Regions from separate parts of the Microbacterium xylanilyticum genome, predicted to be linked through region 2. Evidence: predicted binding sites of a transcription regulator. Region 2 holds the regulator's gene; each other region holds the start of a gene.
What was found. The regulator LexA, encoded in region 2, represses DNA repair genes until DNA is damaged. The targets are predictions, from matches to a motif close to TCGAACANNTGTTCGA.
Positions count from the first base shown of each region.

Region 1: ACYQ1L_RS15170 (HNH endonuclease signature motif containing protein) is a predicted target of LexA. The motif match lies at 5,375-5,390, and genes of this name have one in related genera.
Region 3: ACYQ1L_RS04985 (HNH endonuclease signature motif containing protein) is a predicted target of LexA. The motif match lies at 3,892-3,907, and genes of this name have one in related genera.

Region 1 is NZ_BAAIEN010000002.1:3,017,900-3,027,622, forward strand. Features, by position in the region: gene ACYQ1L_RS15145 (DNA polymerase III subunit gamma and tau) at 1-1,137, opposite strand, end outside; gene ACYQ1L_RS15150 (DUF1918 domain-containing protein) at 1,260-1,439, shown strand; gene ACYQ1L_RS15155 (glycoside hydrolase family 65 protein) at 1,503-4,007, opposite strand; gene ACYQ1L_RS15160 (beta-phosphoglucomutase family hydrolase) at 4,038-4,775, opposite strand; RNA gene ffs (signal recognition particle sRNA small type) at 5,139-5,235, opposite strand; gene ACYQ1L_RS15170 (HNH endonuclease signature motif containing protein) at 5,401-6,753, shown strand; gene ACYQ1L_RS15175 (AAA family ATPase) at 6,890-7,945, shown strand; gene ACYQ1L_RS15180 (DUF58 domain-containing protein) at 8,008-9,240, shown strand; gene ACYQ1L_RS15185 (transglutaminase TgpA family protein) at 9,230-9,723, shown strand, end outside.
Region 2 is NZ_BAAIEN010000002.1:2,554,761-2,564,483, reverse strand. Features, by position in the region: gene ACYQ1L_RS12930 (flavin-containing monooxygenase) at 1-1,281, opposite strand, end outside; gene ACYQ1L_RS12925 (GAF domain-containing protein) at 1,372-2,553, shown strand; gene lexA (transcriptional repressor LexA) at 2,560-3,246, opposite strand; gene ACYQ1L_RS12915 (LysM peptidoglycan-binding domain-containing protein) at 3,568-3,924, shown strand; gene ACYQ1L_RS12910 (histidinol-phosphate transaminase) at 4,000-5,085, shown strand; gene hisB (imidazoleglycerol-phosphate dehydratase HisB) at 5,082-5,684, shown strand; gene hisH (imidazole glycerol phosphate synthase subunit HisH) at 5,681-6,331, shown strand; gene priA (bifunctional 1-(5-phosphoribosyl)-5-((5-phosphoribosylamino)methylideneamino)imidazole-4-carboxamide isomerase/phosphoribosylanthranilate isomerase PriA) at 6,444-7,190, shown strand; gene ACYQ1L_RS12890 (SseB family protein) at 7,174-7,980, shown strand; gene ACYQ1L_RS12885 (pyridoxal phosphate-dependent decarboxylase family protein) at 8,091-9,476, shown strand; gene ACYQ1L_RS12880 (DUF1844 domain-containing protein) at 9,573-9,723, opposite strand, start outside.
Region 3 is NZ_BAAIEN010000002.1:930,331-940,053, reverse strand. Features, by position in the region: gene ACYQ1L_RS05005 (aldehyde dehydrogenase family protein) at 1-753, shown strand, start outside; gene ACYQ1L_RS05000 (hypothetical protein) at 762-1,217, shown strand; gene ACYQ1L_RS04995 (AsnC family protein) at 1,262-1,465, shown strand; gene ACYQ1L_RS04990 (hypothetical protein) at 1,482-2,432, opposite strand; gene ACYQ1L_RS04985 (HNH endonuclease signature motif containing protein) at 2,497-3,882, opposite strand; gene ACYQ1L_RS04980 (phosphoenolpyruvate carboxykinase (GTP)) at 4,121-5,989, opposite strand; gene ACYQ1L_RS04975 (helix-turn-helix domain-containing protein) at 6,101-7,540, shown strand; partial or broken gene ACYQ1L_RS04970 (winged helix DNA-binding domain-containing protein) at 7,554-8,548, opposite strand; gene ACYQ1L_RS04965 (ferredoxin reductase family protein) at 8,770-9,723, shown strand, end outside.

The DNA.
Region 1 (9,723 bases), 460 kb from region 2:
CGGGGCGCTCTCGCCACCGGCGAGTGCGGTGAGCACCCGGGCGACGAGCAGCTCGAGGTGCAGTCGCGGCGAGGTGGCGCCCATCATGTCGTCGAGCGCGGCGCTCACCAGGTCCGCGGCGCGGGACAGCCGCGGACCGCCGAACGCGGCGGCCTGCGCCCGCATGCGGGCCAGCTCGTCCTCGGGCACGCCGCGCAGCACGGCCGACGCGGCATCGCCGACCGCGGCGATCACGATGAGGTCGCGCAGCCGCTCGAGCAGGTCGTCCACGAAGCGGCGCGGATCCTGCCCCGTCTGCACCACCCGGTCGACGGCCGGGAACGCGGCCGCGGCATCGCCTGCGGCGAGCGCATCGACGATCTCGTCGAGCAGGGCGGAGTGGGTGTAGCCGAGCAGCGCGACCGCGCGCTCATAGGTCACGGCGATGGTCCCTGAGCTTGTCGAAGGGTCGGATCCCGCGATGAGCTGGTCGAGCAGGGAGAGCGTGTCACGCGGGGACCCGCCGCCGGCGCGCACGACGAGCGGCAGCACGCCCTGGGCGACCGTCACGCCCTCTTCGGCGCAGAGCTTCTCGACGTACTCGAGCATCGCGGCAGGCGGCACCAGCCGGAACGGATAGTGGTGCGTGCGGGAGCGGATGGTCCCGAGCACCTTCTCCGGCTCGGTGGTCGCGAAGATGAACTTGACGTGCGGCGGCGGCTCCTCGACGAGCTTGAGCAGCGCGTTGAAACCCTGCGGCGTCACCATGTGCGCCTCGTCGAGGATGAAGATCTTGAACCGGTCGCGACTGGGCGCGAAGGTGGCCCGCTCGCGCAGGTCGCGGGCGTCGTCGACACCATTGTGACTGGCCGCGTCGATCTCGACCACGTCGAGGGATCCGCCGCCGCTGCGCGACAGCTCGACGCAGCTCGGGCAGACGCCGCACGGGGTGTCGGTCGGCCCCTCGGCGCAGTTCAGGCAGCGCGCGAGGATGCGCGCGGACGTGGTCTTCCCGCAGCCGCGGGGGCCGGAGAACAGGTAGGCGTGGCCCACACGGTCGCTGCGCAGCGCCGTCATGAGCGGATCGGTCACCTGCGACTGCCCGATCATCTCCCCGAAGTTCTCGGGCCGGTAACGGCGGTACAGGGCTGTGCTCACCCGACAAGCCTAGAGCGTGCCCGCGACATTCGGACCGGGAGCCGTGCACCCCGCCGCCGGGACTCCTCGCACCCCTGCCGCGGAGGCGCGGACGGACGTACCCTGGAGACGGAGGTGGAACGATGACGCAGGTGGTGGCAGGCGACCGGATCCGCATCCACGGCCGAGTGGTCGGCGACGGGGAGCGCTCCGGCGTGGTCGTCGAGGTGCGCGGCGAGCTTCTCGTGGTGCGCTACGACGACGGGCACGAAGCGGTGCTCTCCCCCGGCAGCGACTGTGAGATCAGGCACGCCGAGCAGTAGAGCCGAGCAGGAGATCGGATGCGTCGCGTCCCGGGGACGGGGCCGTTCCCGGGACGCGACGGACTACTCCCCCGACTCGCCGACGTATCCGACGATCGGGATCGCCGAGGTCGTCGGCACGGTCGGCGACAGGATCGTGCCGTCCTCGCGGCGCGCCTGGCGGCCGAACTCCGGACGCCCGTGGATGATCGGGCCCTGGTCGGGCAGCGGCACGCTGGCGGGCGCGCCGACGGCCGCCGTCCACGACCGGCCGCGCACCGAGAACGTGACCGGATCTCCGTCGCGGACCTCGACGAGCAGCCGATCCACCGTGAGCGTGATCTGCAGCGCGGATCCGTGCCACTGCAGGGCGTACGACAGCTCCGGCCAGTCCGACGGCAGGCGCGGGTCGAAGCTGAGCTCGCCGTCGTAGTCGCGCATGCCGCCGAAGCCGCACACGAGCGCCGTCCACACCCCTCCTGCCGACGCCACGTGCACGCCGTCCGAGGCGTTGCGGTGCAGGTCGCCCAGGTCGACGAAGATCGCGTGCTCGAAGTACTCGTGCGCGAGATCCTGGTAGCCGACCTCCGCGGCGAGGATCGACTGCACCACCGCCGACAGGGTCGAGTCGCCCGTGGTGAGCGGGTCGTAGTACTCGAAGTCGGCGAGCTTCTCAGCCTCGGTGAAGTGGTTGCCCTGCAGGAACAGGGCGAGCACCACATCAGCCTGCTTCAGCACTTGGAAGCGGTAGATCACGAGCGGGTGGAAGTGCAGCAGCAGGGGGCGCTGCTCGGCCGGCGTGTTCGGCAGGTCCCAGACCTCGCGCTCGAGGAACAGCGAGTCCTGCGGGTGGATCCCCAGAGCCGGGCTGAACGGGATGTGCAGGGCGTCCGCGGCGCGCTCCCAGCGCTCCACCTCGGCGGGTTCGATCCGGAGCCGCTCGACAGCCGCGTCGTAGGCCTCCGGCGCGTCCGCGGCCATCTCCCGCACCACCCGGGCGGCGAAGCGCAGGTTGTACCGCGCCATCACGTTCGTGAACAGGTTGTCGTTGACGACCGTCGTGTACTCGTCGGGGCCGGTGACGCCGTGGATGTGGAAGGTCTCCACGCCGCCCGCCGACCGCCAGAAGCCGAGCGTGGCCCACATCCGCGCCGTCTCCACGGCGATGTCGACGCCCTCGCGGTAGAGGAAGTCGTCGTCGCCGGTGGCGCGCACGTACTTGCCGAGGGCATAGCTGATGTCGGCGTTGATGTGGTACTGCGCGGTGCCCGCAGCGTAATAGGCGCTGGCCTCCTCGCCATTGATGGTGCGCCAGGGGAACAGCGCCCCGCCCTCGTTGAGCTGGCCTGCGCGACGGCGGGCGGCGGGCAGCATGTGCACCCGGCAGCGCAGGGCGTTGCGGGCGAACTGCGGCGACGTGTAGGTGAGGAACGGCAGCACGTACACCTCGGTGTCCCAGAAGTAGTGCCCGCCGTAGCCCGATCCCGACACGCCCTTCGCCGAGACCCCGGCGCCGTCCGCGCGCGCGGATGCCTGCGCGATCTGGAACAGGCACCAGCGAGTGGCCTGCTGCAGGTCGTCGTGGCCGGCGATGCGCACGTCGCTGCGCGCCCAGAACGCGGTCAGCCACTCCGCCTGCTTGGCGAACTGCGCCTCCACGCCCTCCACGGCGGCGCGGTCGAGGGTGCGCCGGCAGCGGTCGATGAGCTCCCGCGCGGGCACGCCGCGCGAGGTGTGATAGCTGACGAGCTTCGTGACACGGGTCGGGACGCCGGCCTTCGCCTGCACGCGGAACACGTTCTTCGCGATGTCGGGCTCCACGAGCTGCCGCGCCGTGTAGTCGTTCTCGGTCTCGACGAGGTGGTCCGCCACGACGCCGATCGTCATGCCCGAGTTTGCCACGCGATACCCGAGCGCCGAGCGCCCGCCGTCCTGCCAGTACTCGGCGGGCTGCAGCACGCGATCCCCGAACCGCTCCGCCTTGCGCGGGTCGAAGCCGGCCTTCTCCCCCGGAGACCCGGCGGCCATCGACGGCACGCCGCCGTACACGTCCTCGCCGTCCTGACGGTTCAGGATCTGGCAGGAGATCGTCACCGGGGCGTCCGCGTTCTCCACGACGACCTCCAGCCGCAGCACTGCGAGGTGACGCTCCACGAAGGACACGATCCGCTCGTCGCGGATCCGGACGCGCTTGCCGGACGGCGTCACCCAGAGCACCTCGCGCTCCAGGATCCCGGTGCGGAAGTCGAGCGAGCGCCGGTATTCGCGCACGTCCGCGTCATCGAAGCTCAGCGGCTCGTCGTCGACGTACACGCGCATGACCTTGGCATCGGGGGCGTTCACGATGGTCTGGCCCACTTCGGCGAAGCCGTACGCCTGCTCCGCGTGGCGGATCTTCCAGGTCTCGTGCAGACCGTTGATGAACGTGCCGTGCTCGAGGGCGCTCCGCCCTTCGATGTGGTTGCCGCGCAGGCCGAGATAGCCGTTGCCGAGTCCGAGCAGCGTCTCCGAGACGCCCTGATTCGCGTGCGGATACTGCGTCTCGATGAGACGCCACGGGTCGACGGGGAAGAGGTCGCGGTCGATCATGCAGTGGTCTCCGTGAAAAGGGGGATGAATTCAGGACAGGAAGCGGGCGAGATCGTCGACCACGACGGTCGCGCCGTTCGCGAGGAGGGATTCGGCGCCGGCACCGCGGTCGACGCCGACGACCGTGCCGTAGCCGGCGGCGGCGGCGGACGCCACGCCGCTGGTGGCGTCCTCGACCGCGACGGCCGCTGCCGGCTCGACGCCGATGCGCTCGGCCGCCACGCGGAACACGTCGGGGGCGGGCTTGGAGGCCAGGTGCTCGCGCTCGGCGACGACGCCGTCGACGACGACCGTGAAGAAGTCACGGATGCCGGCGCTCGTCAGCACCTCCTCCGCGTTCTTCGAGCTGGACACGACGGCGAGGGGCACGCCGGCGGCGCGCAGTTCCTCCAGCAGCGCCAGCGATCCCGGATACGGTGCGATGCCGTCGCGGCGCAGCGCCTCGGAGAAGGCGACGTTCTTGCGGTTGCCGATGCCGCAGATCGTGTCCGCCTCGGGGTCGTCGTCGACGGACCCCCAGGGGATCTCGACGTTGCGGCTGCGCAGCAGGCTCGCGACGCCGTCGTAGCGCTTCTTGCCATCGACGTAGGCGAAGTAGTCGTCGTCGGTGTACTCGGGCCGGATGTCCCACAGCGTGAACACCTCGTCGAACACGGCCTTCCAGGCCCGCATGTGCACCTCGGCCGTCGGCGTCAGCACGCCGTCCAGGTCGAACAGCACAGCTGCCGCGCGGTGCAGGTCGGGAAGGGCGTCGGGGGTGTCGGGCACGGCGAGGCCTCCGGGTGGCTGGAACGGGATCGATCGGATCGGCACGTCGGGGTGCCACCCTGTCCAGAGTAGTGCTCGCGCGTGCGCCCGGGAAGGCGCGCGACGCCCGAATCCGCCCGGTGCTTCGCCGCTGCGAACCGCATGCAGGAGCCCTCCTGCGAAATGCAGGACCGGGCTCGCCGGAAGCCGGTGAAACCGGCGGGTCACCCGCGGAAAATCGGGGCTGCGCCGCGAAGGCCCCGCGCGGAAGCTCCTGCATTCGGCGAGGTCGCTCCTGCACTCGGAGAGCAGACGAGCCCTGACCAGCGCGCGCGGCGGATCTGGGGAAGCTCGGAAAAGCCGGATCAGGCAGATGCCGGGCAAAGAAAAGACCCTCCGCGCACCCGACAGAGCCCGGTTACCCTTGCTGCGTTTCCGCCCTGGGGGAGTTGGCCTGGATGCCGCCACGCGGAGAGCCGAGGACCAGTCTACCCGAGGCCGCGCCGTGCTCGGGACCGGCAGACGTCGGGCACGACGGCCAGGGCCTCGCGGTCACGGGTGGCGGACGCTTCCATCTTGTACTTCTTTTCTATACACGTCTTCTGACTCCCTTCCCGTATTCGCACTTCTGTTCTATACTTGACCCATGGCCGGCAGCACCGATTCGCACCTCGCCCGCCGCGGCGAGATCGTGGAGCGGTGCGCCGAGATCGATCGCCGGATCGCCGCGCTGGAGGCGGAGAAGGCAGGGCTGCTCGGGGAGCGAGTGCAACTGCTGCTCGACGAGGCGCCGCCGGGATCCGACGGGTTCGAGTCGGCGGAACGCTCCATGTTCGCGGAGGTGTCGGCAGGGCTGCGCATCTCGCGCGCCGCAGCGGCCAGGGCTCTCGCGACGGGCTGGTCGCTGAACGACCGGTTCCCCACGACGCGGGCGGCGCTCGCGGCCGGCGAGATCTCGCTCCGGCACGCGGTCGTGATCGTGCAGGCGGCAGCGCCGCTGGAGACCACCGACCTCGATGCGCACCGGCGGTTCGAGGAGCTCGTCGTGCCCTACGCGACTGCCGAGACCGCGCCCCGCGCAGAGGCGTTCGCGAAGTCCGCGGCCGCCGCGGTCGCGCCGCAGAGCGTGACCGAACGTCACCGTCGCGCCCGAGGCGACCGGCAGGTGCGGGTCACCGACGTCGACGACGGCATGTCCTGGCTGGGGATCCTGATGCCCGCGCCGCTCGCGCATGCCGCCCATGATCGGCTGACGGCGATCGCTCGGCAGATCCGCATGACGGGCGCCGCAGAGGTGTCCGGCGCGTTTCACGGCCCAAGGGCCCCGCAGCCGGGGCAGGAGCTCACCGACGAAGACTGGCGGCGGCTCGAGCTGTTCGCGTCGATGGCGGACGATCTGCAGGAGCCGGCCGCGGATCCCCGCTCGCTCGACGAGATCCGGGCCGACATCGCGGCCGACCTGCTGCTCGCCGCCGACACCGACCGGATGCGGGAGAGCGGGCTCGACAGCATCCGCGGCAGCGTCCAGGTCACGATCGCCGGTTCGACCCTGGCCGGCGCCGATGACCGCCCGGCCGAGCTCGACGGGCACGGCCCGATCGATGTCGACCTCGCCCGCCTCCTCGCTGCGTCCGCCGAGGTGTGGGATCGGCTCTTCCTGGATCCGCGGGGCATGCTGACCCGCACCGACACCTATGCCCCGACCGAGCGGATGCGCCGGCACCTGCGCGCGCGGGACCAGCACTGCCGCTTCCCGGGCTGCCGGATGCCGGCTCGTCCCTGCGAGATCGACCACAACGAGGACCACGCCCGCGGCGGGCCGACCGACCTCGGCAATCTGGCCTGCCTCTGTCGCGGTCATCACGCCCTGAAGCACCCCGACCTGGACGATCGATGGCGCTGGTCCGTGATCCAGCGTCCCGGCGGCGTCCTCGAATGGATCCACCCCGACGGACGCAGCTACATCGATCAGCCGGTACCTCGCGTGCAGTTCGCCTGACGGTCGGATCCGGTCGCCCGCCCGTGCTCTCCCCGGATGCTTCGCCGACCGTCGGATCCGGTCTCCCGCCCGTCCGTCGCCGCCCCGGGTTACGATCGAGACGCGGGCGCACCGCGGCGCCCGGTGAGAGGGACGCATGCACGCCACGAACGCCGCCGACGTCGCCACCAGCACCACGACTGCTGCGACTGCCGCCACCGACGAGGCGCCGACGCGCGCCGCTTCCTCCGGCGGGATCGACGCCGCCGAGTTCGCCCGGCAGACCTCGGCGATCCTGCGCTCCATCACGGAGGTGATCGACGGCAAGGACGACGCCGTGCGCAGCGCCTTGATCTGCCTGCTCGCGGAGGGGCACCTGCTCGTCGAGGACGTCCCGGGCGTCGGCAAGACCATGCTCGCCCGCGCCCTCGCCGCGAGCATCGACGCCACCGTGCGCCGGATCCAGTTCACCCCGGATCTGCTCCCCGGGGACGTCACGGGCGTCAGTGTGTACAACCCGGTCGCCCAGGAGTTCGAGTTCAAGCCCGGCGCCGTGTTCGCGCACATCGTCATCGCCGACGAGATCAACCGCTCCTCCCCCAAGACCCAGTCGGCCCTGCTCGAGGCGATGGAGGAGCACCAGGTCACCGTCGACGGGCACTCGCGACCGCTGCCGGATCCCTTCCTCGTCGTCGCCACGCAGAACCCCCTGGAGATGGAGGGCACCTACGCCCTGCCGGAGGCCCAGCGCGACCGCTTCATGATGCGCATCTCGATGGGCTATCCGGACGCCGCGTCCGAGACCCTGATGCTGCGCCAGCGCGACACCGTCAACCCGCTGGACGCGATCCGGCCGGTGCTGGCCGCGACCGATGTGCGCGCGCTGATCACCTGGGCGCGCGCCGTGCACGTCGCCCCGGCGCTCGAGGAGTATGCGGTGGCGCTGTCCCAGGCGACGCGGAGCGATCCGAACCTGCACCTGGGCGCGAGCCCGCGGGCCACTCTGCAGCTCGTCCGGGCCGCGAAGGTGCAGGCGGCCCTGGACGGGCGCGACTACGTCATCCCCGACGACCTCACCGCACTGCTGCCCGAGGTCTTCGCGCACCGGCTGATCGCCGCCCGCGGGCTGCACCGGGCCGGCGCCCGCCCGATCGAAGCGGCACTCGAGGGGATCGTGCGACGGATCCCGGTGCCGGTCGGCCTGTCACGGTGAACCGGCGGGAGCGGCCGCGGCGCGCGGCGGATCCACCCGGCCGGCGGATGACCGGCCGCGGCGTGAGCACGCTCCTGGCAGGCGTCATGCTCGTGATCGGCGCGAACGTGCTCGCCGCCCCCGCACTGCTGGCCGTCGCCGTGCTGCTGTTCAGCCTGCTCGTGCTCGCCGCTCTGTTCGTCTTCGCCCCACGGCGACGCGCACGGGTGAACCGCACCGTCGCGGCCGACCTGCTGACCGTCGGCGACGACACGACGGTGCGGATGCGGGTCGACGTGCGCACCCTGCTGCGCGCACCCGCGGGCCGCTGGCGCGACGCTCTGCCGCGCGCCGTGCACGGCTCCGCGTCGGGAGCGTTCCCCGCCGAGGACGCGGAGAGCGTCCCCGGCGGCGCCACGATGACGATGGTGTACCCGATCTCGGGGGCGCGCCGCGGGCTCGCCTCGCTCGGGCCGCTCCAGCTCAGCACCACCGACCCCTTCGGCCTGTTCGCCCGCACCGACGAGCTCGGCGATGTGACACCGATCACGATCGTGCCGGCGGTGCTGCCCCTGCCTCGGCTCGCCGACCGCACCGGCCGCGCGGGCGGCACCGCGCAGACCTCCTCGCACCGCCTCGGCCAGGGGTCGGACAACCTGTCGCCGCGCCGGTACGTCCCGGGCGACTCGATGCGCCGCATCCACTGGCGCGCCACGGCGCATCGCGGCGATCTCATGGTGCGCCAGGAGGAGCAGGAGTCCAGCCCTGACGCCCTCGTCGTGCTGGACCGCGCCGGGACGCGCTGGCAGACCGCCGACGGCGACACCGACCTGGAGGGCTTCGACCGCGCCGTCACCGCCTGCGCCTCGATCGCCGTGCACCTCGTGGATCAGGGGTTCGCCGTCGATGTGGTCGACGCGACGGGGGTGCTCATCGGACGGCTGCGCGGCGCGGAGGACGAGCGCGACGGCCTGCTGGTCGTGCTGGCGGGCACGTCGCCGCGCACCGGGGAGCGGGACCACGGTCTCCCGGCCGCCGCCGAGGGGCACACCGTCGGTCCCCTCGTCGTCATCACCGGCGCGATCGACGCCGCCGACGCCGGATCGCTGCCGCACGGCGGCGCCGGCACGCCGATCCTGCTGGCGACCGCGCCCACGACCGACGCGCTGTCCGCGGCGGGGAACCACGGCTGGCACACAGCCGTCCTGGGTGACGATCCCGCGGACGCCTGGGCCGACGCGGGTGCGACGGATCCCGGATCCGCCACCGGATCCGCCACCGCCACCGTGACACCGGAGCCGTCGCATGCCCGCTGACACCAGCGCCTACGCGGGCCCGCCGCGACCGCCGCGCGCCGAGGCGGGGCCGGTCGCCGCCGCCGTGCTCACCGCGCTGGGCCTGCTCGCCGCGGTGTGGCCGCTGACCGCGGTGGTGCAGCCCGGGAGCTGGAGCAGCGGCACCGCGACCACGGGTGCCGCCGTGATCCTGACGGGCGCCGTCGTGCGGCTTCTGGGCCGGCGCGCGCCGGCGTGGGTCGCGATCCCTGCCGTCCCCGTGATGCAGCTGATCGTGGGCGCTGTCGCGCTGACGGTCTTCGCCGGACGCCAGCTGGGGAGGGGGTGGCTGCTGCCGACGCCCGAGCTGTCCCGCGCGGTCGACGCTCTCGTCTCCGCGGCGGTACGTGAGATCCAAGGGGGCGTCGCCCCTCTGGCGTCCTCCGCCGCACTCGCGGCGTCCATCGCTGCCGCCGCAGGACTCATCGCCGTCGTCCTGGATCTCGTGCTGGTGCCCTTGCGGGC
Region 2 (9,723 bases):
CGGGATCTGGAACTCGTGCATGATGCGGTAGGGGAGCGAGGCGAAGATGAGGTCGGCCTTCTCGGTCGTCACCCCCGCGGCGAGTGCACGCTCCGAGTACAGATCGCCGAGGCCGATGTCCATGAGCGTGTCGCTCTTCACGATGTGCGTGGAGGAGCGCTGCACCATGGTGACGTCGGCGCCGTGCTCCCACAGGGCGCCGCAGATGTCGAACGCGGAGTTGTTGCTGCCGATGATCACGCAGCGCTTGCCCGCGTAGGCGTCGGGTCCGGGATGCTGCGAGGAGTGCTGCTGCTCGCCGCGGAACACGTCCTGGCCCTCGAAGCGGGGGATGTTCGGCTTGCCCGACATGCCGGTGGCGAGCACGAGCTGGGTGGGGTGGAGCGTGAGCGGCTGCCCGTCGCGCTCCACCTCCACGGTCCAGGTGCCGGTCGCCTCGTCGAAGGCGGCACGGGTCGCGACGGTCTTCGACCAGTACGGCACCTCCATCGTCTTCACGTACGCCTCCAGCCAGTCGCCCACCTTGTCCTTGGGGGCGAAGACCGGCCAGTTCTCGGGGAACTTGATGTAGGGCAGGTGGTCGTACCAGACCGGGTCGTGCAGGCACAGCGACTTGTACCGGCCCCGCCACTGATCGCCCGGACGCGGGTGCTTGTCCACGACGAGCGCCGGGACGCCGAGCTGACGCAGCCGGGCGCCGAGCGCGATGCCGCCCTGCCCGCCGCCGATCACGAGCACGTAGGGCTGGGTGTCGCCGCCGAGGGACGCCTCCTCCGCCTGGCGCCGCTCCAGCCAGGTGACGCGATCCCGCCGGGCGCCGTGCTCGGCCCCCATCGGGCGGCGCTCGCGCAGCGGCTCCTCGTGCCCGGTCAGCTCGAAGAGGGTGGTGAGCAGCGTCCACGCCTTGGGACCGTCCTGGTCGATGAGGCGCACCAGGCCGCGGCCCCGTCCGACCGCGGTGGAGAACTCGAACCACGCGGTGGTGACGCCGTCCGCCGTCTCCGCGGGCTCCGTCAGGCGGAAGTCATGGGGGTCCGTGCGATCCAGCGTCGCGGTGAGGAGCTCCGTGACGCCGTCGCGGTTCTCGGTGGTCGTGATGTTCCAGGTGAAGGACACCAGATCCCGCCAGAAGCTGGTCGTCGCGAAGAGGTCGGCGGCCGCGGCGATGTCACGCGCGGCGAGCGCCTCCTCGAAGGCGGCGAACCAGGCTGTGGCGGGATCCGCATCCGTGAGGGCAGGGGCGGCCGGCGACACTGCGGGCCGTTCATCGAGCTGAGTCATGGTGACAGCACACGCCCGCCGGAACCCGGTGGTGAAGCGTTGCACGATGTTGCAACCGGACGCAGCGTTCGGCGCGCTACGCTCCCGGCCATGGCGACGACGCCCGACCTGGCCGACCTGGCGCGCAGTCTCGTGCGCGTGCACGACGCGGTGCTGTCGGGTGCGGCCCCGCCGGAGCGCCCGCGGGAGCTGGTGGCGCGCTCATGGCGGCGTGCGCTCGAGTTCGGCGTCGACCCGGAAGGACGGGGCCGGCGCGACCCGCTCGGGCCGGCCGAGGTCGAGGCGCGCCGGCGGGACTCTCGGCTCGCGCTCGTGCTGGACGATCTCCGCGCCCCGCTGCTGGCGGCGGCGGATGCCTCCTCGTACCTCGTGGTCGTCACGGACGCCGATGGCGTCGTGCTCTGGCGCAGCGGTTCGGCACGGGTGAAGCACCAGGCGGACGCGCTGGGCTTCACCGAGGGCGCGGTGTGGACCGAGGACGCCGTGGGGACGAACGCCATCGGCACGGCGCTGGCCGAGGCGGCTCCCGTGCAGCTGTTCTCGGCCGAGCACTTCGAGAACGCGCAGGTGCCGTGGTACTGCTCGGCAGCGCCGATCCACGACCCGATCGACGGCCGCCTGCTCGGCGTCGTCGACGTGAGCGGCCCTGCGCTGACCCTGCATCCCGCGATCCGGGCCCTCGTGAGCGCTTCGGCGTCCCTGGCGGAGGCACGCCTGTGGCGCCGGCACGGCGAGCACCTGGAGCGGCTGCGCACCGCGGTGCAGCCGCTGCTGGCCGCGGCGAACGAGCCCGTGCTCGTGGTCGACGACCATGGCTGGGTCGCCGTGCAGCGCGGGGTGAGCGTCGGGCCCCGGATCGACGCGCCGCGGGCCGACCGCGCGATCGCTCTGCCCGGACTCGGCCTGTGCGTGCCGGAGCCGGTGCACGGAGGGTGGATCGTGCGGCCCCGCGGCGGCTCCGCGACCGTCCGCGCGACCCTGGACCTCACGGCGCCGCAGGCCGTGCTGGAGGTGTGCTCGGCGCAGTCGTCCTGGCGGACCGCCCTCGGCGCGCGCCCGGCTGCGCTGCTGGCGGCGATCGCCGAACACGGCCGTGCCGGGGCGTCGGCGGAACGGCTCAGCCGGGTCGTCTACGGCGACGGAGCCCACCAGGTCACGGTGCGCGCCGAGATCTCCCGGATGAAGCGGTCCCTCGGCGCGCTGATCACCGCGAGCCCCTACGCGATCGCCGACGGTGTCGTCCTCACCGTGTCGCGCCCCGGCCGCGCGTAGGCGCGCTCAGACCGCGCGCAGGACCGCGACGACCTTGCCGAGCACCGTGGCGTCGTCGCCGAGGATGGGCTCGAAGGCGCTGTTGCGGGGGAGCAGCCAGACGTGGCCGTCGCGACGGCGGAACGTCTTCACGGTCGCCTCGCCGTCGAGCATCGCGGCGACGATCTCGCCGTTCTCCGCCGTGCCCTGCGAGCGCACGACCACCCAGTCGCCGTCGCAGATGGCCGCGTCGATCATCGACTCGCCGGAGACCTTGAGCATGAACAGGTCGCCCTTGCCCACCAGCTGACGCGGCAGCGGGAAGATCTCCTCGACCTGCTGCTCGGCCGTGATCGGCACTCCGGCGGCGATGCGGCCGACCAGCGGGACCAGCGCCGCATCGCCGACGGCGGGCGCGGCATCGGCCGGGTTCTCCGCGGACATGCCGGGCAGGTCGATCAGCACCTCCATGGCGCGCGTCTTGCCCGGGTCGCGGCGCAGGTAGCCGCTCAGCTCCAGCTGTCCGAGCTGGTGCGTCACGCTGCTCAGCGACTTCAGGCCGACGGCGTCGCCGATCTCGCGCATGCTCGGCGGGTAGCCGTGCCGGGCGATCGAGGTCTGGATGACCTCGAGGATCGCCATCTGCTTCGCACTGAGGCTCTTGCGGCGCCGCGTCCGCGGGGCCTCGGAGCCGGGGGTCGCGCCGTCGCTCATGCCATCTCCTTCGTGTGCGTCGTGCCGTCTCGGATCCGGTCGATCCGCCCGAACTGCGGGCGGCGGTTCGAATGTCGGTGGTCCGTGATGGGGTCTCGGTATCGAAACCGTATCCGAGATCGGGTCGGAATCGGTAGATCTGTTCGAGCGTGTCGGCGAAGTCGGCGAAGCCAATTTCGAAGAATGCTTGACAGATGTTCGAACTCGAAAGTAGTTTCGGAACGTAGGTTCGCCTCTCCAGAGGCCCGGAACCCCGGATCCTCACACAGAGGACCGGGATCCGGGGAGAGGCGGACCCGCACCACACAGAGGAGAAGCACCATGAGCAGCATCACCTTCGCCGGACCGGTCCCCGCCACGCGCCTGCGGATCACCGCACGCGGACGGCGCGTGCTGGCGGCGCTGGTCGCGCTGCCGGTGGCGGGCGCGATCGCCTTCGCGGCGCTCAGCGGCGGCACGGCCCTCGCCTCGGCGCAGCACACGGCCGCCGGCACCTTCTCGACCGTCACCGTGCAGCCCGGCGACACGCTGTGGTCGATCGCGGGCGAGGTCGCGCCGAACGACGACCCGCGCGACGTCGTCGCCGAGATCTCGAAGCTCAACCTGATCGACGGCGGCGTCATCGAGGTCGGCCAGCACCTCGCGATCCCGGCGCAGTACGGCGCCACCGGGCGCTGATCCGTGCTTCGACGGAGCTCAGCAACCGCCGACATCTGTGCCGGGCCTCACAGCCGCGCCGCCTAGCATGGCAGGGTGACTGTCTCGCTCGATGACTTACCCCTTCGCGACGACCTCCGCGGGCTGCGCCCGTACGGAGCCCCGCAGGCGCCGCTGCCGGTGGCGCTCAATGTGAACGAGAACACCCATCCGGTGCCCGAGCAGGTGGCGAGCGACATCCTCGACGAGGTCGCCGTCGCACTGCGCGACGTGAACCGCTACCCGGACCGGGAGTTCACGGAGCTGCGCACGGCGTTCGCCGAGTATCTCGGCCACGACCTCCAGGCGGCGAACATCTGGGCGGGCAACGGCTCCAACGAGGTGCTGCAGCACATCCTGCAGGCGTTCGCCGGACCCGAGCGGACCGTCTTCGGGTTCGCCCCGACCTACTCGATGTACCCGCTGCTCGCACAGGGGACCGGCGCGACCTGGATCGCGGGCACCCGGCACCCGGATTACGAGATCACCGTCGAGGAGGCCGTCGCCCAGGTGCGACAGCACGACCCCGACGTGATCCTTTTGTGCGCGCCGAACAACCCCACCGGCACACCGCTTCCGCTCGAGGTGATCGAAGCGGTGTACGAGGCCGCGCGGGGGATCGTCATCGTCGATGAGGCTTACCAGGAGTTCGCGCCGAAGGACTCCCCGTCGGCGCTCACCCTGCTCGACGGGCGCCCGCGGCTCGCCGTGTCCCGCACGATGAGCAAGGCGTTCGCCTTCGCCGGGGCGCGGGTCGGCTATCTCGCGGCGGATCCCGCGTTCATCGACGCGCTCCGCCTGGTGCGCCTGCCGTACCACCTCAGCGCGCTCACGCAGGCCGCGGCCCTCGCGGCGCTGCGCAACGCGCCGATGATGCTCGCGATGGTCGACGAGATCGTGGCGCAGCGGGACCGCATCACCGCCACGCTCGAGGCTCTCGGCTACACGCCGCACCGCTCCTGGTCGAACTTCGTGCTGTTCGGCGGGGTCGCCGACCCGGCAGCCACCTGGCGCGCCCTCTACGACAAGGGCGTGCTGATCCGCGACGTCGGGATCCCGAACCACCTCCGTGTCACGGCCGGCACGGAAGCGGAGACCACCGCGTTCCTGGACGCGCTCGCCTCGATAGGATCGCCCTCATGACCGCTCGCACCTCCCGCCGCACCCGCTCGACGTCCGAGTCGACGATCGAGCTCGAGCTGAACCTCGACGGGACCGGTCAGAGCCACATCGACACCTCGGTGCCGTTCTTCGACCACCTCCTCACGGCGTTCGCGAAGCACTCGCTGACCGACCTCACCGTCCGCGCCTCCGGGGACACCCACATCGACGCCCACCACACCGTGGAGGACGTCGCGATCGTGCTGGGCCAGGCGATCCGCGAGGCGCTCGGCGACAAGAGCGGCATCTCCCGGTACGGCGACGCCCTGGTGCCGCTGGACGAGGCGCTCGTGCAGGCCGTCGTCGACATCTCGGGGCGCCCGTATCTCGTGCACGAGGGGGAGCCGGCCGGCTACGAGCACCACCTCATCGGCGGCCACTTCACCGGGTCCCTGGTGCGGCACGTGTTCGAGGCGATCGCGTACAACGCCGCGCTCACGATGCACGTGCGGGTGATCAGCGGCCGCGACCCGCACCACATCGCCGAGGCCGAGTTCAAGGCGTTCGCCCGCGCGTTCCGCCAGGCGAAGGCGCTCGACCCGCTGGTGGTCGGGGTGCCGTCGACCAAGGGGGCGCTGTGACCGCGCCCGCCGAGGGGCGCCGCCCCACCGTCGCCGTCTTCGACTACGGCTCCGGCAACGTCCACTCCGCGGTTAAGGCGCTGATCCGTGCGGGCGCCGACGCGGAGCTCACCGGAGACCGCACCGCCGCGCTCGAGGCGGACGGTCTCGTGGTGCCCGGCGTGGGCGCGTTCGCCGCCGTCCGCGAGGCCCTCGCCGCGCACGGCGGCGACGAGATCATCGAGCGCCGCCTGGCCGGCGGCCGTCCCGTGCTCGGCATCTGCGTCGGCATGCAGGTGCTGTTCGCCGGCGGCGTGGAGCGTGGTGCCGAGGTCGACGGTCTCGGCGAGTGGCCGGGCATCGTCACCGAGCTGGACGCCCCTGTGCTGCCGCACATGGGGTGGAACACCGTGGAGCCCGACCAGGGCAGCGTGCTGTTCCGCGGCATCGAGCAGGAGCGGTTCTACTTCGTGCACTCGTTCGCGGCGCAGTCGTGGGAACTCGACGTCATCCCGCCGTTCCCGCAGCCGAAGCTCACCTGGGCCGAGCACGGCTCCCGCTTCCTCGCCGCGGTAGAGAACGGCCCGCTCTCGGCCACCCAGTTCCATCCGGAGAAGTCCGGGGACGCCGGCATCCAGCTGCTGCGCAACTGGATCTCCACGCTCTGAAACGCCCGTGCCGAGCGTCGGCGGGGGATTGGTGCCCCGCCGGCGCCCGGACTACTCTCTTCTCTCGTGCCGCGCCCGCAGCGGGCCGGCGCCCCGTGACCCGAAGGACGACATGAACGAGTTCGCGCAGTCCCCCTCCCTCACCCTGCTCCCGGCTGTCGACGTGGCCGGCGGACAGGCCGTGCGCCTGACCCAGGGCGAGGCCGGCAGCGAGACCAGCTACGGCGACCCGATCGACGCCGCCGCCGAGTGGGTGGACCAGGGCGCCGAGTGGATCCACCTCGTCGACCTCGACGCGGCCTTCGGCCGCGGCAGCAACGCGCCCATCCTGCGGCGCGTCATCAAGCAGTTCCGCAGCGTCAACGTCGAGCTCTCCGGCGGGATCCGGGACGACGCCAGCCTCGAGGCGGCGATGGAGTCGGGCGCCGCCCGGATCAACCTCGGCACCGCCGCGCTGGAGAACCCCGAGTGGGCCGCCGACGTCATCGCCCGCTACGGCGACGCCGTCGCGGTGGGGCTGGACGTGCGGGGGACGACCCTCGCCGCCCGCGGCTGGACCAAGGAGGGCGGCGACCTGTGGACGGTGCTGGACCGCCTCGAGGACGCCGGGTGCAGCCGCTATGTGGTCACCGATGTCACCAAGGACGGCACCCTCAAGGGACCGAACCTCGACCTGCTCCGCGAGATCACGGCGCGCACGCCGAAGCCGGTGGTCGCGTCGGGCGGCATCGCCAGCCTCGACGACATCGCCGCGCTGCGCGAGCTCGTGCCGCTCGGCGTCGAGGGTGCGATCGTCGGCAAGGCGCTGTACGCGGGCGCGTTCACCCTGGCCGAGGCGCTGGATGTCGCCGGATCCTGACCACTCGCCCGAGGCCTGCGATCACGGCGGACCCGCCAACACCGCGGACTCCGCCGGCGTCCCCTGGGCGGGGCGCTCGTTCCAGGAGAACACCCGCGCCGGCGACGACGGATCCGCAGACCCGGCGCTGTGGGATGCGCTGACGCGCTTCCGCGCGGGGCAGGGTTCCCAGGTCGAGGTGGTCGACGCGTTCCGCGCGGCGCGCGTGCTCGTGCCGCTCGTCGCCGAGAAGGGCGAGGAGGGCGTCGCCCCGTCCGGGCTCGCCGTGGACAAGACCCAGGAGCTCTCGCTGGTGACGGTGGCCGCACCCGACGGGCGCACCGTGCAGCCCGCGTTCACGAGCGTGGACACCATGCGGGCCTGGGATCCCGTGGCCCGTCCCATCCCCGTCGAGGCGGCGCGGGTCGCTCTGTCGGCCTCCGCCGGCGATGCCGAGCTCATCGTGCTGGATCCCGGGTCCGCGACCGAGTTCGTGCTGCGCCGTCCTGCCGTGTGGGCCGTCGCGCAGGGCCAGCGCTGGGAGCCCAGCTTCCTCTCGCCCGAGGTCTACGCGGGCCTTCAGGAGAGCGTCGGCAGCGAGCTCGCCGTCATCGACGTGGCGGTCTCCGCGGGTGACCCGGACGCGCGGCTGCGCGGCCCCGAGCTGGTCGTCACCCTCGAACTCGTCGAGGGCATGGACCGCGAGACGCTGGACGCCGTGCTGGCGCGTCTGGCCCAGCGCTGGGCGGCGGACGACCGCATCGCCGTGCTGGTCGACTCGCTCACGGTGCGCCTGCGCGCCAGCGCCTGACCCGCCGCCGAAGCGGATCGGGACGCGGGAGCGGGCCCTCGCGGATCGGTGCGCGGCGGAGTAGCGTGGCGTCTCAGCACCCGCGGAACGGCGGCGGAGAGGCAGGGGCGATGGCGCAGCTGTCGAAGGGCCCGGACGAGGCGGCGCTGACCCTCGCACACGAGCGCGCGCTCGCCTGGTGGCGCGGACTCGAAGAGCGTCCGATCACGCCCCGCGCGGATGCGGATGCGGTCAAGGACGCGCTGGGACGGACGATCCCCGAGGCGGGCGAGCCCGCGTCCGAGGTGCTGGCCCGGCTCGCCGACTGCGTCGAGCCGGGCGTCATGGCGATGGGCAGCCCGCGGTTCTTCGGCTGGGTGATCGGCGGCGCGCAGCCGGCGGCGCTCGGCGCGGACTGGCTCGTCTCGACGTGGGACCAGAACACGGCGATGCGCGCCGCCACACCGGGTGTGGTCGCCGCCGAGGAGCTCGCGGGCGAATGGATCCTGGAACTCCTCGGTCTGCCGTCGACCGCGGATGTCGGATTCGTCACCGGCGCCACCATGGCGAACTTCACCTGCCTGGTCGCCGCACGCGATGCGGTCCTCGCCCGGGTCGGCTGGCATTGCGCGGTCGACGGCCTGGCCGGAGCCCCGCGGATCCGGCTGCTCGTCGGTGCGGAGCGGCACGACACGGTCGATCACGCCGCCCGGATGGCGGGCCTCGGAGCCCCGCGGGTCGTCGCCGCGGACGAGCAGGGACGCATCGTGCCGGACGCCCTCCGCGAAGCGCTCGTCGCCGGGACCGGACCGGCCATCGTCGTGCTGCAGGCCGGGAACCTGCACTCAGGCGCGTTCGACCCCTTCGCCGAGGCGATCGGGATCGCGCACCACGCCGGCGCCTGGGTGCATGTCGACGGCGCCTTCGGGCTGTGGGCGGCGGCGTCGCCGCGCACGCGGCACCTGGTCGAGGGACTGGCGGAGGCCGACTCGTGGGGGACCGACGCGCACAAGACGCTCAGCGTGCCGTACGACTGCGGCGTCGCCGTCGTCGCGGACGCTGCGTCGCTGCGCGCCTCGATGGGGATGACGGCGGCCTATCTGGCGGCGGTGGCGAGCGGCGGGCACGACGATCCGCACGACCGCGTACCCGAGCTCTCCCGCCGTGCCCGAGGCGTCCCCACCTGGGCCGCGCTGCGGACGATGGGGCGTGCGGGCACCGCCGCCCTCGTCGAGCGGCTGGCCGGGAGCGCTTCCGATCTCGCGGCCGGACTCGCCCGGCTGCCCGGGGTGGAGGTGCTCAACGACGTCGTGTTCACTCAGGTGTGCGCCGCACTGGACACGGATGAGGCGACCGATGCGTGGGCGCGCGCGCTGCGTCAGGCGGGGGAGGCGTACGCCTCCTCGTCCCGGTGGCGCGACCGGGCGGTGCTGAGGTTCTCCGTGAGCAACTGGGCGACCGATGCGGAGGAGGTCGCCCGGACGCTGTCCGCGGCGGCCAGGGCGCTTCCGGTCTGAGCCGGGTCCCGATCGAGGACGATGACCGTCGCGCACCCGTGTCCGCGCCGCCGCTGATGCGCTGCCTCCGGGCGCGCTCCGCTGTGGAGCCTGCGGTCAGTTGACCGGGCCGGTCCACTTCTCGCCCGGCCCCTGGCCGATCGGGTCGGGGATGACGGACGCCTCGCGGAACGCCAGCTGCACCGACCGCAGGCCGTCGCGCAGGGATCGCGCGTGCATGTCGCTGATCTCGGGCGCGGCGGCGGTG
Region 3 (9,723 bases), 1.6 Mb from region 2:
GCGGTCGCGAAGCAGCTCATGGTCAGCGCGGGCAACTCGAACATGAAGCGGGTCGCGCTCGAAGCAGGCGGGAAGAGCTCGAACCTCGTGTTCGCCGATGCCGACCTCGAGGCGGCCGCGGCGAAGGCGGCGTTCGGCGCGTTCTACAACCAGGGCCAAGTGTGCTCGGCGAACTCGCGGATCCTCGTCGAGCGCTCCGTGCACGACGAGTTCGTGGCTCTGCTCGCCGCCGCGGCGCGGGGGTACGCTCCGAGCGACCCGCTCTCGGGCGCCGACGGCAATGGCAGCCTGATCAGCCGTGCACACGCCGACGAGGTCTCCGCCGCGATCGCAAAGGCGGCCACGGACGGCGATCTGGTGGCGGGCGGCGATCGCGTGACGATCACCGGTTCCGACGCATACCTGCGCCCCGCGATCGTGACCGGCCTCGGCGCCGACCACGACCTGCACCGCGTGGAGGTGTTCGGCCCGCTGGTCGCCGTGCTCGGTTTCGACGACGAGGACGAGGCCGTCCTCCTCGCGAACGACACGGAGTACGGTCTGGCTGCCTCGCTCTGGACGACCGACTTTGGCCGCGCCCATCGCGTCTCGGAGCGCCTCGTCGCCGGCACCGTGTCGGTCAACACCGTCGACGCGCTGGGCCTCACCACGCCGTTCGGCGGATTCCGCCAGTCCGGGTTCGGCCGCGATCTGTCGCGGCACGCGCTGGACAACTACACGGATTGGAAGACCACCTGGTTCCAGCACGGGTGAGCACCTCGATGACCGCTCTCGCGAGGCACGTCCCCGCCGCCCGCGCGGCCCCCGGGCGGGCCGTCGCCCGATGGGCCGCGTTCCTCGTCACCCTGGGGTGCGCCGCCGCGCACATCGCGCTGCTGCTGCGCGGCCCGTCCGTGTTCACCGTCGTGATGACACTTCTCTCGTCGTTGTGCGTGGCCTGCCTGGCACCGGGCCGCCGTCCGCTGTACCCCGGCGCCTGGGGTGCCGCGATGGTCATGTCGGCGGGGATGATGCTGCTCCACATCCGCTCCGGCGGCGGCATGGACGGCCATGCGCATGCCGGGCTCGCTGCGACGGCCGGCCTCGACGGTCTCCCCGGTGTGGCGCTCCTGCTCAACGGCGTCGAGCTAGCCCTGCTGATGGGTGTCGTCATCGCGATCGGGGTGCTGCGGCGCCTGTCCGCCGACAGCGGAAGCGGATCCGTCAACATCGATTGACACGTCGGTCTCACGTCAACAAGCATTGACATGAGGAGGCCTTCATGATGAAGACGGCGAACGATCTGGATCCCCTCGGCGAACCCCTCGCCGAGCTGCATCGGCTGGTGGCGGAGCGACGCGAGATCGCCCGCGCCGAGGAGGTGCAGGTGCGCCGCGCCCGCGCCGCCGGCTATTCCTGGCAGGCGATCGCGAGCGCACTGGGCACCACCCGGCAGGCGGCGCACCGCCGGTTCGGCCGCCGCTGACGCTCGCACGCTTGGGTCAGCCGATCGAGTCGCCGGCCCAGCGCAGCACGCGCAGCGCCCGCAGGGTGACCCAGCGGCTCGGGAAGCCCTCGAACTCGCCCTCCATCGCGAACGACGTCGGCCCCTCGTGGGTGTTCTCCAGCAGCCACGAACCGTCGGGGCGGCGCTTGGACCGCAGCAGTGCGAGCGCTTCGGCGCAGCGGTCGTCGCCCTCGGGGCGGGTCTGCCGGAAGTAGTCGAGCGCGCGCAGCACGTCGTAGTACCAGCGCACCGGGTAGGACGTCATCGTGAATCGCGGGTCGATGACCTCGCCCGTGGTGCGCCGACGGAACAGGTGCCGCTCCAGCAGGTACTCCTCGCCGGCGACCCGGGCTCGACGCACGTCCTGGGATCCGCCGGCGGCCTGCTCCCACGCCCACAGACCCTCGAGCACGCAGATCGTGGAGTGGAACGAGGAGACGGTCGCGCCGTGGTCGTCCCAGCAGTTCCAGCCTCCGTCTGCGAGCTGGCCCGCGAGGAGCTTCGCCAGCACGATCTCGCCCGGCTCGCCGAAGTAGGCGGCGTTGCTCAGCACCACGCCGTTCACGCAGGCCTCGGTCTCGCCCTCGAAGTAGCTCCCGCCACCGTCGATGTCCCACCGCACCCGCTCGCGCAGGAGGCGCACCGCGTCGCGCACCCGGTCGTCCACCGGATCCACGCCGTACTCGACCAGCTGCTGCACGCTGAAGTGCGTCGCCGTCCAGGCGTCGTACATCGGACGGTCCGGATCGACCCAGCCGGGGCGGTAGACACCGCCATCCCACAGCCCGTCCTCCGTCTGCAGCGCCAGCAGCCGCGCACCCCAGCCTTCGTCCGCCACCCGGGCGCGCTCCGTCGCCACCGCGTCCGGCGCGGCGTCGGTCAGATCCCGCATCGCCTGCCAGCGGATCGCGGGGTCGCCCTGCAGCAGGTACTCGAAGACGTCCATAGTGCGACGCTACTCGTACGCACACTCCGCACGAGAGCGAGCCCAGCCGAAACAACTGCCCGGCTCAGAAGGGTGGTGGGTCGGTGGTGCGGAATCGCGTGGGTGTGGTGACTTCGACGGTGCGGTCTTCTCGGCTGCGGTAGATCATCCGGGTGCGGTGGTTGCGGGTGTGGTCCGCCGGGCACAGCGGACGCAGGTTGCTGATGTCGGTGGCGCCGCCGCGTGCCCACATGCGTTCGTGGTCGAGGTCGGCGTCGATGGCGAGCCGGGTGCAGCCGTCGCGGGCGCAGGTGCCGTGCTGCAGCACCAGCCAGTCCCGCTGCGCTTTCGTGGGCCGGTACGTGCGGCGGTCCATATCGAGCACGATCCCCCGGACCGGGTCCGTGATCACCCGGCGGAACCCGGTCGCGTCGAAGAACGCCTGCCGGGCGGTGGCCGCATCGATCGGCCCGTGCCCGACCAGCTGCGCTTCAGTGGCCGACGCGGCCGGGTTGCCGGACGCGACCGCGTGGACGGCGGCGGCCGGGGCCGCGTCGCCGGCAACCCTGCCGGCAGCGGGACCGAACCCCGAAACCGGGGCCCTCCCGCAGCCGCAGCCGGCACCGGTGAGCAGCCTGACCGGAATCGTGACGAACACGGTCGTGGTCACCGCCTTGTCCGTGCCGGCACCGGTGAGCCAGTCGCAGAACAGATCCGCGCGGATCTGATCCCGGGTCCGACCTTCCCGCTGGTCCTTCTGCAGATGCTTCGCGGCCGAGGTGAGCCGGCGTTTGATCGCGACCGCCTTCACCGTCGGAACCAGCGCCATCAGCCAGGTCATCCCGTCATCGGACTCCTCGAGCACGACGCGCCGATCAACCATCCCGCGGGCATGCTGCCGCTCCGCCGGAGTCGGATCCAACCGAGCCACGAGCACCTTCAGCCGCCGCCGGAACGCACCGACCGGCAGATGCAGCGCCCACCCCGAAGCCGCGCGATCCACCAGTCCGATCGCCTCCGCCACATACTCCCGCGCCGCCGCATCCGCGCCGTCCGGAGCCCGCAACCGCAGCGCGGCCCCGACGGCGGCTTCCACGAACCGCAGCCCGACCAGGCCGTCCCGCGCGTGTTCCCACAGCAGCGGCAGGTGCTCCCGGGCGGTCTCCGCGGTGCACAGCAGCGACCGCACCTCGTTCTCCGAGACCTGCAGCCTGAGTGCGATGTCGAACACCACCGCCCGCACCGCATGACCGAGATCATCCGGGCGGTCGCCGACCGTGTAGATCTCCGGATGCCGACGCGTCAGCGCGACCGCCTCCACGATCCCCTCCGCCCGCGCCGCGGCGCGCCGGTTGATCGCGACGTCATCCTCCTGCAACCGATCCAGCAGCACCCGCGCGACCACATCCTCGCCCACGACCTCACGCACACCCGCATCGCGCGGATCCGGAATCGTGGTGGAAGAGGCCATGCCCCAGTTTAGCACTTATGTTCGAAGAACGGGAGAGCGGAACCGCAGAATGCCGCGGAATCTCACGGGGATCCTCCGCAGGCGATGGCATGCTCAGCCCGATATGCCGAAAGACGAACGCGGCGGCAGGATGCCGGGGACCACTCAGCTTTTCGTCCCTGGCATCCCGCCGCCGCGGGTCTTGGTGGATCCGGCTCCCGCCCGTTCTGGGCGAGGAGCCGGATCACGTCTCGATGGATCAGGCGTTCGCGAGGCGGTAGCGCAGCGACGCGAGCTCGCTCGACAGCGCGGCCGGCAGGCGGTCGCCGAAGGTCGCGAAGAACTCCTCGGTGGCGTCGGCCTCGCGGCTCCACGACTCCGGGTCCACGCTGAACAGCTCGGCCAGATCCTCCTCGGTCACCTGCGCACCCTCGAGGTTCAGGTCCTCGATCTTCGGCAGACGCCCGATCGGGCTGTCGACGGCGTCGACCTCGCCCTCGATGCGACGGATGATCCAGTCGATGACGCGGGCGTTGTCGCCGAAGCCGGGCCACAGGAACCGGCCGTCGGCACCGCGGCGGAACCAGTTGACCTGGAAGATCCGCGGAGCCTTGTCGAAGCGGACCGCGCGACCCATCTTCAGCCAGTGCGCGAAGTAGTCGCCCATGTTGTAACCGCAGAACGGGAGCATCGCGAACGGGTCGCGGCGGAGCTCGCCGACCGTGCCCTCAGCCGCGGCTGTGCGCTCGGACGAGATGGTCGCGCCGAGGAACACGCCGTGGCTCCAGTCCGTCGCCTCGACGACGAGCGGGACGTTGGTGGCGCGGCGGCCTCCGAAAAGGATCACGTCGAGCGGCACGCCCTCCGGGTCCTCCCAGTCCTCCGCGATCTGCGGGCACTGCGCGGCGGACACGGTGAAGCGGGAGTTCGGGTGCGCTGCGGGGCGGCCGGAGTCCGGCGTCCACGGGTTGCCCTCCCAGTCGATGAGGTGCGCGGGCGCCTCGTCGGTCAGGCCCTCCCACCACACGTCGCCGTCCGGGCGCAGCGCCACGTTCGTGAAGATGGTGTTGCCCCAGAGGGTCTCCACCGCCGTGACGTTCGTGGACTCGCCGGTGCCGGGAGCGACGCCGAAGAACCCGGCCTCGGGGTTGATCGCGCGCATGCGTCCGTCCGCACCCGGACGGATCCAGGTGATGTCGTCGCCGAGCGTCTCGACCTTCCAGCCCGGGATCGTCGGGCGCAGCATGGCGAGGTTGGTCTTGCCGCAGGCCGACGGGAACGCGGCAGCAACGTGGTAGGCCTTGCCCTCGGGCGAGATCACGCGGATGAGCAGCATGTGCTCGGCCATCCACCCCTCGTCGCGGGCGAGCACCGAGGCGATGCGCAGCGCGAAGCACTTCTTGGCGAGGATGGCGTTGCCTCCGTAGCCGGATCCGTAGGACCACACCTCGAGCGTCTCGGGGAAGTGCACGATCCACTTGTCGTCGTTGCAGGGCCAGGTGGTGTCCGCCTCGCCGGGCGCGAGCGGCGCGCCGACCGAGTGCACCGTGCGCACCCACGGGGCACCCTCCGCGATCTCGCGCGCGACGGCGGTGCCGACCCGGGTCATGATGCCGATCGAGACGACCGCGTACGCGCTGTCGGTGATCTGCACGCCGATCTGCGAGATCGGGCCGCCCACGGGTCCCATCGAGAACGGCACGACGTACATCGTGCGTCCGCGCATGGATCCCTCGAAGAGATCGGTCATCTTCGCGTGCATCTCGGCGGGGTCCGCCCAGTTGTTCGTGGGGCCGGCGTCGATCTCCTTCTCCGAGGCGATGAAGGTGCGCGCCTCGGTCCGGGCGACGTCGCTGGGGTGCGAGCGGGCGAGGTAGGAGCCCGGGCGCCATTCCGGGTTGAGCTTGATGAGCTTGCCCTCATCGACGAGCTCGTGCAGCAGGGCGTCGTTCTCGGCGACGGATCCGTCGACCCAGTGCACGCGGTCGGGCTGGGTCAGGGCGCGGATCTCCTCGACCCACGCGGTGAGCGCGGCGAAGGCCGGCGTGTCGTACTCGGGGGCCGCACCGTACTCGCGCACGGGTGCGAGGGGGGAGGTCCGCGGGGTGGACGTCTCGGCGATAGCCATTGGTCTGCTCCTTAAAGAGTGGGGCGATACAGCCATTCTGAACGGCTAAACGTCACTCTTCCGGCGATATCCAGGTGCAAGAAGTGAAATTCTTTCGCTAGGATCAAAAGCATGGCTTCAGGACTCGAGCTCACCACCCTCGGACATCGCATCAGACACCACCGCACCCGCAGCGGCATGACGCTCGACGAACTCGGCGCCGCCGTCGGAGTCGCCGGATCCCAGCTCAGCCTCATCGAGAACGGCAAGCGCGAGCCGAAGCTCTCCCTGCTGCAGGCGATCGCCGACGCGACGGGCACCGAGGTGAGCGACCTCATCTCCGGCGAGCCGCCGAACCGGCGCGCGGCCCTGGAGATCGAACTGGAACGCGCTCAGTCGAGCTCGGTGTTCCGCCAGCTCGGCATCGCGCCGGTGCGGGTGACGAAGGGCATGCCGGACGAGACGATCGAGTCGATCCTGGGCCTGCACCGCGAGCTGCACCGCCGCGAGCGGGAGGCGATCGCCACCCCGGAGGAGGCACGCCGCGCGAACACCGAGCTACGCCTGAAGATGCGCGCGCTCGACAACCACCTGCCCGAGATCGAGGCGCTCGCGGAGAAGCAGCTGAAGGCGGCGGGGCACACCACCGGGGCGCTCACCCACCGGACCGTGAGCATCATGGCGGAGCAGCTCGGCTTCGAGCTGATCTACGTCGACGACCTGCCGCACTCCACCCGCTCGGTCACCGATCTGGAACACGGCCGGATCTACCTGCCGCCCGCCTCGATCCCCGGCGGTCATGGCCTGCGGTCCATGGCGCTGCAGGCGATGGCCCATCGGCTCCTCGGGCACACCCCGCCCACGGACTACGCCGACTTCCTGCAGCAGCGCCTGGAGATCAACTACTACGCGGCGTGCTGCCTCATCCCGGAGACCGCGGGCGTCGCGTTCCTGCAGCAGGCGAAGAAGGACCGCAACCTCGCCGTGGAGGACTTCCGCGACGCGTTCGGCGTGACCCACGAGGCGGCCGGCATGCGCATGACCAACCTCATGACCACGCACCTCGACATGCGCCTGCACTTCCTGCGCGTTGACGAGTCGGGCGCCCTCACCCGCGTGTATGAGAACGACGACCTGCCGCTGCCGATGGACGTCACCGGTTCCGTCGAGGGTCTCACGGTGTGCCGCAAGTTCTCGGCTCGCGCCGCGTTCAGTCAGCGCAACCGCACCACCGAGCACTACCAGTACACCGACACCCCGTCCGGCACCTTCTGGTGCTCCACCCAGACCGGATCCACCGACGGCGGCGGCTTCTCGATCACGGTCGGCGTGCCGTTCGACGACGCCCGCTGGTGGCGCGGCCGGGAGACCACCGACCGTGCGCAGTCCACCTGCCCCGACGAGGCGTGCTGCCGCCGTCCTCCGGCCGCGATCGCGGAGCGGTGGAGCAGCAAGGCGTGGCCGAGCGCGCGCGTGCACACGCACATGTTCTCGCCGCTCCCCCGCGGCGCGTTCCCGGGCGTGGACGACAACGAGGTGTACGCGTTCCTCGACCGGCACGCCGGGCAGTAGCGTTGCCCGCGTGTCAGTGCGCGGACACGAAGTCCGCGTAGCGGCGCATCGCCGCGGCGACGGCGGCGGGATCCGGACCCGTGCCGGTCTCGGTGGCGAAGAGCTCCGGCACGGGGTCGTCGCGATGCCGGCCGACCGCGGCGGAGTGCATCCAGGCGCCCACGATGCGGCCCGCGGCGAGCAGGCTCGCCCGCACCATCCCGTTCTTGCCGGGCCCGATGAGCGCCATGCTCTCGGGGGATGCCACGGGCGTGCGGTCGGCGTAGGAGATGTAGTACTCGTCGAACATCGGCAGCGCCAGCACGGCGGCGTCATCGGCTCCTGCCGCGCGATGCGGGCGCGCGGCGCCGACGAACACGCCCTCGGCCTGCTCCGTGACGCGCTCCCGCCCGCGCTCCGCGGCCTCGCGCGCCGCCGTGATCGGCAGGCCGGACCACCACGCGAAGTCTTCCGCGGTGGCTGGGCCGTGCCCGTCGACGTAGCGGACGAAGAGCTCCGCGAGCGGATCCGCGGGCGGCGGCGTCTCGGGGATCCAGTCCTCCGCCAGCACGAACAGCTGCTCGCGCGACACCGCGTCGTCGCGATGCACCACCGGCCCTTGGACGAGGATGCCGCGCACGTCGAGCGCGTAGATCAGGTGCACGCCGCGCTGCCCCGAGGGGTCGACGCCGATGCCGGCGAGGTCGTCGAACAGCTGCGCCCTGGTGCGGCCGCCGTCGCGAGCCGCTCCCGGAACGTCTTCTCGACGCGGGCGATGAGGGCCCCGTCGATCCCGAGCTGGCGATGGCGCGCGGCGGCCTGGCGGAACTGCCGTTCCCCGGTCACCGACAGCACCCAGCGCACGTCCTCGGCCGGGACGATGTGCAGCGTCCCCCGCATGGTGTGTGTGCGGACCAGCGCGCCGCGGGCGAACGCGGCGTCGACAGCCGTAAGCGTGGGCGCCCCCGCCGAGCGGATGCCCAGGGCCCACCGCCCCGCCAGGAACTCCTGCGCCTGCACGGCGAGCATGTGCCGGGCGGCGGCCACCGGGGTGCGGGCGGGGGCGGTGAGCCGGTGCGAGCGCAGCCGCTCGCGCAGGAGTGCCGTCATGGCTCCATGATGCCGTGAGGCGCCGACATGCGGTCCCCGCATCGCCCCGGAACCGGCGGGATCCGATGAGTTCCCTATGACCGCGCTCAAGGGAGCCGATTCTTGGACTTCTCTGTCAGAACGGCGCCGACGATGGTGCCATGGCAACGCTCAGCACCCTCGCCCCGGCACCTCGACCGCTCAGCGCGCCGGCGCGCCGGCTGCGGCCGACCCTGTGGCGACTGTCCGCGGTGACCCTGATCTGGGCGACCAGCCTGTTCGTGCTCGCGCTGTGGGTGAGCGGCGCCGGGATCCAGTCGCTGCTGGCCTTCGACGGCGACACGCTCACGACCCTCGGGCGCCTGACCGGTCTGGTCTCGGCGAACCTGCTGCTGTACCAGGTGCTGCTCATGGCGCGCGTGCCCGTGTTCGAGCACGGGTTCGGGCGGGACGGCATCACGCGCCTCCACCGCCTCGTCGGGTTCTGGTCGTTCTGGCTGCTGATGGCGCACCTGGTGCTCATCACGGCCGGATATGCGGTCACCTCGCACACCGACGTGCTCGTGCAGGCATGGGACTTCGTGTGGGACTACCCGGGCATGCTGCTGGCGACCGCCGGCACGGCGCTGCTGATCCTCGTCGTCGTGACCTCGATCCGCCGCGCCCGCCGCCGGCTGCGGTACGAGTCATGGCACCTGCTGCATCTTTACGGCTACCTGGGCGTGGGACTGGCGATCCCGCACATGCTGTGGACCGGCGCCGACTTCACCGCCTCCGCGGGCGCGACCATGTACTGGTGGGGACTGTGGGCCGTCACCGCCGCGTGCGTGCTGTGGTTCCGCGTGGCCGTGCCGCTGATCCGCAGCGCGCGTCATGGCCTGCGGGTGGTCGCGGTCTCCCGCGACGGTCAGGACGGCGTGTCCGTCCGCGTCGCCGGGCGCGACGTGCACCGGCTGCGCGCCCGGGCCGGGCAGTTCTTCATCTGGCGCTTCCTGGACGGACCGGGTTGGACGCGCGGGCACCCGTTCTCGCTCGCCGCGGATCCGGCGGGCAGCGAGCTGGTCATCTCCGCGCGCCGGGTCGGCGACGGCACGGATCGCCTCGCCGAGCTCCGC